Regions from separate parts of the Bradyrhizobium sp. SZCCHNR1017 genome, predicted to be linked through region 2. Evidence: riboswitches for the same ligand, from Rfam matches in the RefSeq annotation. Region 2 holds a riboswitch; the other holds the start of a gene.

Region 1 (3,403 bases), on a different contig from region 2:
TGATCAGGCTCTGGATGGCGGCGGCATCGAGGCCGCGCTCGCCGATGATCACCAGCCGCCCCTGCCGCGATTCGCCCGAGCGCCACGGGCGCTCGAACTGATGCTGGATGCGGCTGCCGACGGCCTGCACCAGGAGGCGCAGCGGCTTGCCGGCGACTTCCACGAACCCTTTCACCCGCAACACATCATGTGCGTCGACGGCGGCCGCGATGCGGTCGACGAGCGCATCGGGCGAAGCCTGCGCCGGAACGTCGAGCACGAAACTCTCGAAATCGTCGTGATCGTGCTCGGCCTCGTTGTCGTGATGCGACGGCCGGGCCGCGAGATCGTCCTCCGCGGCGGCACCGAGTCCGAGCAGCACCGAAGCCGACAGCCTGCCGTGCTCCGTCGCGATCACCTTGACGGCACGCTGCACCTTGGCCGCGATCTCGGCGGCGACATCCTTGCGCTGCTCCTCGCTCATCAGGTCGCTCTTGTTCATCACGACGAGATCGGCGCACAACAGCTGGTCCTCGTAGACCTCCTCCAGCGGATTGTCGTGATCGAGCGACGCATCGGTGGCGCGCTGCGCGGCGAGCGCTTCGGGATCATCGGCGAAGCGTCCCGCGACCACCGCCGGACCATCGACGACCGCAACGACGCCGTCGACGGTGACGCGCGTCGCGATCTCGGGCCAGTTGAAGGCCTGCACCAGCGGCTTCGGCAGCGCCAGCCCCGAGGTCTCGATCACGATATGCTCAGGCGGCTCCTTCTGATCCAGCAGGCTCCTGAGCGCGGGGACGAAATCATCGGCAACGGTGCAGCACAGGCAGCCGTTCGACAGCTCGACGATGCGATCCTCCGGACAATCCGGCACGCCGCACCCCTTCAGGATGTCGCCGTCGATGCCGACATCGCCGAACTCGTTGACGATGATGGCGAGCCGGCGACCGTTCGCGGTCTCGATCAGGTTGCGCACCAGCGTGGTCTTGCCGGCGCCGAGGAAACCGGTGACGATGGTGCAAGGCGTCTTGGCGAACGACTTCGTCATGGCGATACGATCTCTCGTTTTCAGCGTGGCGCTGACAGCGCAGGCACGCGCGCGACGGTGTTCTTGCGAATGTATTCGGGACGCTCGCGCCAGGCCGGCAGGCCGGCGTCATGGCGCTGATGCAGTTGCGCAAATGTCAGCACATCCCGCGCATGCAGATCCGGATCGAGGGCGCCGAGCACATAGGTCCATTTGCCCGGCGCCGTCACCGCAACCGTGCACGCACGATTGCAGTTCGACAGACACTCGACACCGACAACGGTGACACCGGCGCGCTGCGCGGTCGGCAACGTCTCGATCGCGGCGAGCAAACGGGCTCCGGCCCGCGGCTGATCAGGCGGCGTAGGTTCCGTCCCCTGCGAACGGCAGGTGACGCAGACGAACAGCGTCGTCTCACCAGTCTCCGATGCGGTCATCAATCAGCCGATCACGCCAGCCGCGGTCGCCGCGGCGACCCCACCCACCAGCACGATGGCAGCGCCCGCGAGCCGCAGCGCCAGCGGCGCAGCCGTCTTGGCCTTCGCCGACAGCAGCCTGGTGCCGAGGAACGCGCCGGCGGCGATGATGGTCTGGATCACGAGCAGACCGACGAGATAGGCCCCGAGCGGGGTGTTCTCGGCCCCGACGATCGATTCGCCCAGCGCATATCCATGGACGAGGCCGGTCACGGCGAACAGGCCGGCGACGGGCAGCACACCGAAACGGCCACGCATCACCACCACCAGCCCAACCACGACGGTGGTCAGGCCGACCAGCAGCTCGGCAGCCGGGATGTTGGCCTTGGCCACATGAAGGCCGACGCCCGCGATCATCGCGGTGGTGAAGGCGAGCACCGGCGCGAAGCCGCGGCCCAGAAGCGCTGCAACGATGCCCGCGCCCACGATCGCCGCCAGATGGTCGATTCCGATGACAGGATGGCCGAGGCCGGACAGCATCCCCTGCGCAAACGTCTGCGGCAGTTTGCCACCCATCATGTGATGCGCGAAGGCGGGATCGGTGGCGAGCAGCATCAGGCTCGCGGCTGCAAAGGTCGTGGTACGGGTCAACTTCATGGCCGTCTCCGTCGCTTGCCGGCTCCCCAGAGGACCGGACGATGCGCTGCATCCGACGGCACCCCGCCCATCCCGGCGGGATCAGAACCAGCATCGCGACTCCCCGCGCGACGGGTCGGCCAACAGCAATGTCGACGGCAGGTCTCCTGGCTCTCGGGTCACCGCATGAAGCCACCTTCCCGGTTTCCCAGTGGTGTCTTGGCCTCACACTCGCCGATTACAGTTGCGGGGGCAGCCACGGCCTTGGGTCAAGAACCCGCACCGTGTTCCCTAAATCTCTCCTTTCGGAGAACCGTCATCTGTTAGATACGGGTCGCACCAAAGCCCGTCAATCGGAATCGTCCCCATGGTCCCCGCCCCGCCGCATCCCGCCCTGCCGCGCCTGACGCTGGTGCTCGGCGGTGCGCGCTCGGGCAAGAGCCGCCATGCCGAGGCCCTCGTCACCGCCCTTCCGCCGCCTTGGACCTATGTTGCGACCGCGCAGGCCTTCGACGCCGAAATGACCGACCGGATCGCCCAGCACAAGGCGCGCCGCGCCGAGGGATGGCAGACGCTGGAGACGGCGCATGATCTCGCGGGCCTCGTCCGGTCAAGTGGAGAATCGGGCGTACCGATGCTGATCGATTGCCTGACGCTCTGGCTCAGCAACGTGATGCTCGCCGACATGAACGTGGCGGCAAGATCAGCCGAGCTGATCGACGCGCTCAGGAACGCGCATGGCCCGATCGTGGCGGTGTCCAACGAAGTCGGACTGGGCATCGTGCCGGACAACGCGCTCGCGCGCGCCTTTCGCGACGCCCAGGGGCGACTGAACCAGGACATCGCGGCCTTAGCGGATCGCGTGATCCTGATGGCGGCGGGACTGCCGCTGACGTTGAAGTGACGAGGAGACAATGCCGATGACCGGAAGCGCCGACGATTCACGCCACAAGGCGAAGATGGAGAACCGCAAGGCGGTGCAGGATGCCGAGGTCGCCTCCAAAACCGTGGAGAAGGGCCTGCTGATCGTTCACACCGGCAAGGGCAAGGGAAAATCGACGGCGGCGTGGGGCCTGATGCTGCGCGCACTCGGCCGCGGCTTTCGCATCGGCGTCGTGCAGTTCGGCAAAGGCGCGTGGGAAACCGGCGAGCGCAAGGCGATCGAGAAGTTCGGCGATCAGGTGTCGTGGCACACGCTCGGGGAAGGCTTTACGTGGGAGACGCAGGATCGTGCGCGCGACGTCGCCGCGGCCGAGCGCGCCTGGGCGAAGGCTAAGGAGCTGATGGCGGATCCGTCGATCCGGCTGCTCGTCCTCGATGAGCTCAACATCGCGCTGCGCTA
Region 2 (3,403 bases):
CTTGAAGCCGGTGCCGTAGCTCGCCTTCAGCTTGGTCTCGGTCACCGGCAGGATCACCGCCGGCGCGATCCGGTAGGTGCCATGGCCGCCGAACTGGTCGTTGACGTCGTTGCGCAGGCTCGCCACCACGAACCAGCGCTTCACGAACTCGGTCTGCAGCTCGACGAAGCCGGCCTTGTTGCCATTCTCGGCCGAGAGGTCGGCGGTCTTCAGCCGCTCGGTCTGCTGCTCCGCGCCGACGACGAGATTGTTATGCGGCGCGAGCTCGGTCACCGCGTGCCAGTCATACTTGATGCGCTCGCCGGTCGCGACCGCTGCCACCGGATTGCCAGCCGTCAGGTCGGACGACCGGTCGTTCACATAGTTGACGCCGAAGTAGTTCCGGATGCGGCCGCCGAGCAGCGACCACACGGCTTCCTGGCGTGTCGCAAGCTGGTGGACGGCGTGGTTGCTCTGGGCCGCGTCGGGAAAGCTCGGAAAGCCGCTGTCGCCGGTGAACAGCAGCGTCGCGTCGGTGTATCGAACCACCGAGTTCAGCGTCCAGGCCTCGTTGAGGTCGACGCCCAGCTTGGCCGAGGCGGTGACGTTGTCGTAGGCATTGCCGATGGCCTTCTGCCCCGCAGGCAGCAGCTGCCACGGGGTCACCGGAACGTCGCCGGCGTGCAGATGCGCGACATTGATCGCGTAGTTGACATTGTTTTGTGAGCCGCTGACGCCGGCTGACTGGTTGAAGGTCTTGAACGAGCCGCTCTCGACCGAGGCGGTCGCGCGCGCCGGGCCCTCGCCCTTGCGCGTGATCACCGAGATCACCCCGCCGATCGCATCCGAGCCGTAGAGCCCGCTCTGCGGCCCGCGCAGCACCTCGAACTGCTGGATGTCGGCGGCGAGCAGATGCGCGAAATCGAACGCGCCATTGCCGTTGGTGACATCGCCGACGTCGATGCCGTCGATGAAGAGCTTGGTGTGATTGGCGTTGGTGCCGCGCATGAAGACGTTGGTCTGGCCGCCCGGGCCGCCGGCCTGCACCACGTTCAATCCGGGGATCGTGCTCAGGATGTCCGGCACGGTGCGGGCCTGCTGCGCGGCGATGTCCTTGTCGGTCACCACGGTGATCGCATTCGCGACGTGGGCCACTGGCGTGACGACGCCGGTCGGGCTGACGGCGACGGGGGTTCCGGCTGGCGCGGCCGGCTTTGCCGCCGGCACCTGCTGATGCGGGGCGTTGCCGGTTCTGCGGGGGATGGCTGGTTTTTGAGCGATCGGCTCGCGCGGCGGGTCGACCTCAACCGGGGGCAGAAGGTCGGGGGAGGCGGATTGCTGCGCTGCTGTGGGCGAGGGGCCGAGCAGGGCGAATGACGAGAGGACGCAGAACGACGACAGAAGGGCGCGACTGCGCCTGGCATAGGGAACGGGGGACACGAGGAACCTCGGCATGACGTCAGTGGCACGTCACCGCGAACGAGGTCTCATGCAGCCCTTTGCAGGCCTGCCTGAAAACGATGCCAATAACGCCCCGACCGGCATCCTCGCGTGTGACCACGGCTGACGGCAGGTCTCCTGGCTCGCGGGTCGTCACCTCCACGTCGCCTTCCCGGGACCGAGATTTCCCAGTGGCCTTTGACGCGAGATTCGCCGCTTACAGTTGCGGGGGCAGCTGCGGCCTTCAGTCACGTCCCTTGCGAGACGCATCCGGCACCGCATTCCCTTTTGAGCCCCGGTCGAGGGGCACCGTCGCGATCACCGTAGGAGTGCGGGCGCACCAAAGTCAATCCGGCGCCCGGCGATCTCCTGGCGATAACGCTGGCCGGTCGGCTTGGTGATGCCCGGCCGCCTGCGACAGCCATAGCCGTCGTCCCTGCGAACGCAGTGACCTATAGCCACCGGCGGTCGTGTGGCGAAGGACGACGATCAAGACATTTTCCGCCAATTCACATCACGCGGTATGGGTCCCTGCGTTCGCAGGGACGACAGCGGAGTGCGAGTCGTTGCTGATGAGGATTGCGTCTTGTGAGCACCCGCTCACTTCTCGACCTTGTTGTGCACCATCCAGAATCGCAGCGTGCGCTGGGCGGTGTCGAGCGACAGGCGGCCGTAGTCGCGTTCCGCGAGCTTGAGCGTGTCGCTGTCGATGGCGTGCTTGATCGGCCGGTGGGTCAGGATTTTCGCCACCACCGACCAGGCCAGCCCGGCGGCACGGCAGGGGATCAGCACGATGTCGGTGCGCGGGCCTTCGAGCACCTTGGCCATCATCTCGGTCGGGACGTTGTTGAGCAGGCCGAGTGCGGCGGAAACCTCGCCGAAGCGGCGGGTCTCGGCGAAGAAGGCGATGGCGGCATCGTTGAGCTCGTTCAGCCCCTTCATGCGCTTGACGGCCTCTTCGGCCAGCGTGAAGTCGCGCCCGACCAGGCCGCCGTCGCTGCGCGCAACGTCGGCGATCGCCTTGAGGATCTTCTTGATCTCCTGTTGCAACGCCGGCGGCGCCGAGGCCATCAGCCTGGCGCGCACGGCTTCGGTCGCGCGGCGCAGGAGGTCGCGCAGGTGCTTGGTGGGCAGGTCGACGCGCAGCCCGATGATCTCGGACAATTCGTCGTCGTCCTCGGCATGCGCCATCATCCCGGAATAGCCGGACTCGGAGAAGCGCGCGGTCTGGTTGTTGGCGAGCTTGCGGATCACCCGGCGCTCGCCGCGGTCGACGATGATGTCGGTCACCGCCTCGGTCAGATGCGGACGGCTGGAGATCGCCATCAGGTGATCCTGGCCCTTGGTCGCCGCGACCTCCACCAGCGTATGCTCGGTGAGCCGGCTCGAGTGCATCAGCACGTTCTCGGCCACCGAGATTTCGTCGTCGCGGGCGAGCTGCTGGATCAATTCGACGGGCGCGTAGTCGACCGGCGCGAGATGCTTGCTGAGCTCGGCCCGCGCGCGGGTCTCGACCCGCGAGACCAGCATGCACAGCACGTTGTCGAATACCTTGATCTGGTCCTCGCTGAGGCGTTCGCCGTCATGCAGGAACAGGTTGGTGACTTGGCGCAGCGTGTTGACGCGCTTCGCCGAGGTGCCGCTGCGGACGGCCTCTTCGAGTTCGGTGATGATGGAGTCTTCTGAAGGCGGAAGCTGTTCTGGCTGTGACACGATCGCGCTCGTTTGTCCCGGATTGCCGGAGCGACAGCAACGCGATTGTGATCCGCTGCAAGGCTTTCGGCCTGAGCAGTTTTCGGCACGGGCGATAACAATGCGTTAGGGGCCGAAGGCGTAGTACTCCGGAGAAACACGGATACGGAAAATTAAGGCGATACATATAGCGGGGATGACGGGCTGGAGCCCGGTCTTCCGGAGATTCGCCGGACGATCGATGCAATGAGGTGCGAAGACCTCCCCGCAGACGCGGCGACGACAGGCCAGC

The links. A riboswitch is a leader RNA that binds a small molecule or an ion and turns the genes downstream of it on or off. The one in region 2 is predicted to bind cobalamin.
Region 1: linked by a shared signal. The riboswitch ahead of QW863_RS34210 (HupE/UreJ family protein) and the one ahead of QW863_RS25925 (TonB-dependent receptor plug domain-containing protein) in region 2 are both predicted to bind cobalamin.

What each region holds. Positions count from the first base shown of each region.
Region 1 covers NZ_JAUHIR010000025.1:36,457-39,859, forward strand. Annotated here, with positions in the region: gene cobW (cobalamin biosynthesis protein CobW) at 1-1,030, opposite strand, end outside; gene QW863_RS34205 (DUF1636 domain-containing protein) at 1,051-1,446, opposite strand; gene QW863_RS34210 (HupE/UreJ family protein) at 1,450-2,082, opposite strand; cobalamin riboswitch at 2,201-2,394, opposite strand; gene cobU (bifunctional adenosylcobinamide kinase/adenosylcobinamide-phosphate guanylyltransferase) at 2,429-2,965, shown strand; gene cobO (cob(I)yrinic acid a,c-diamide adenosyltransferase) at 2,982-3,403, shown strand, end outside.
Region 2 covers NZ_JAUHIR010000012.1:53,306-56,708, reverse strand. Annotated here, with positions in the region: gene QW863_RS25925 (TonB-dependent receptor plug domain-containing protein) at 1-1,434, opposite strand, end outside; cobalamin riboswitch at 1,530-1,748, opposite strand; gene QW863_RS25920 (DUF2336 domain-containing protein) at 2,020-3,132, opposite strand.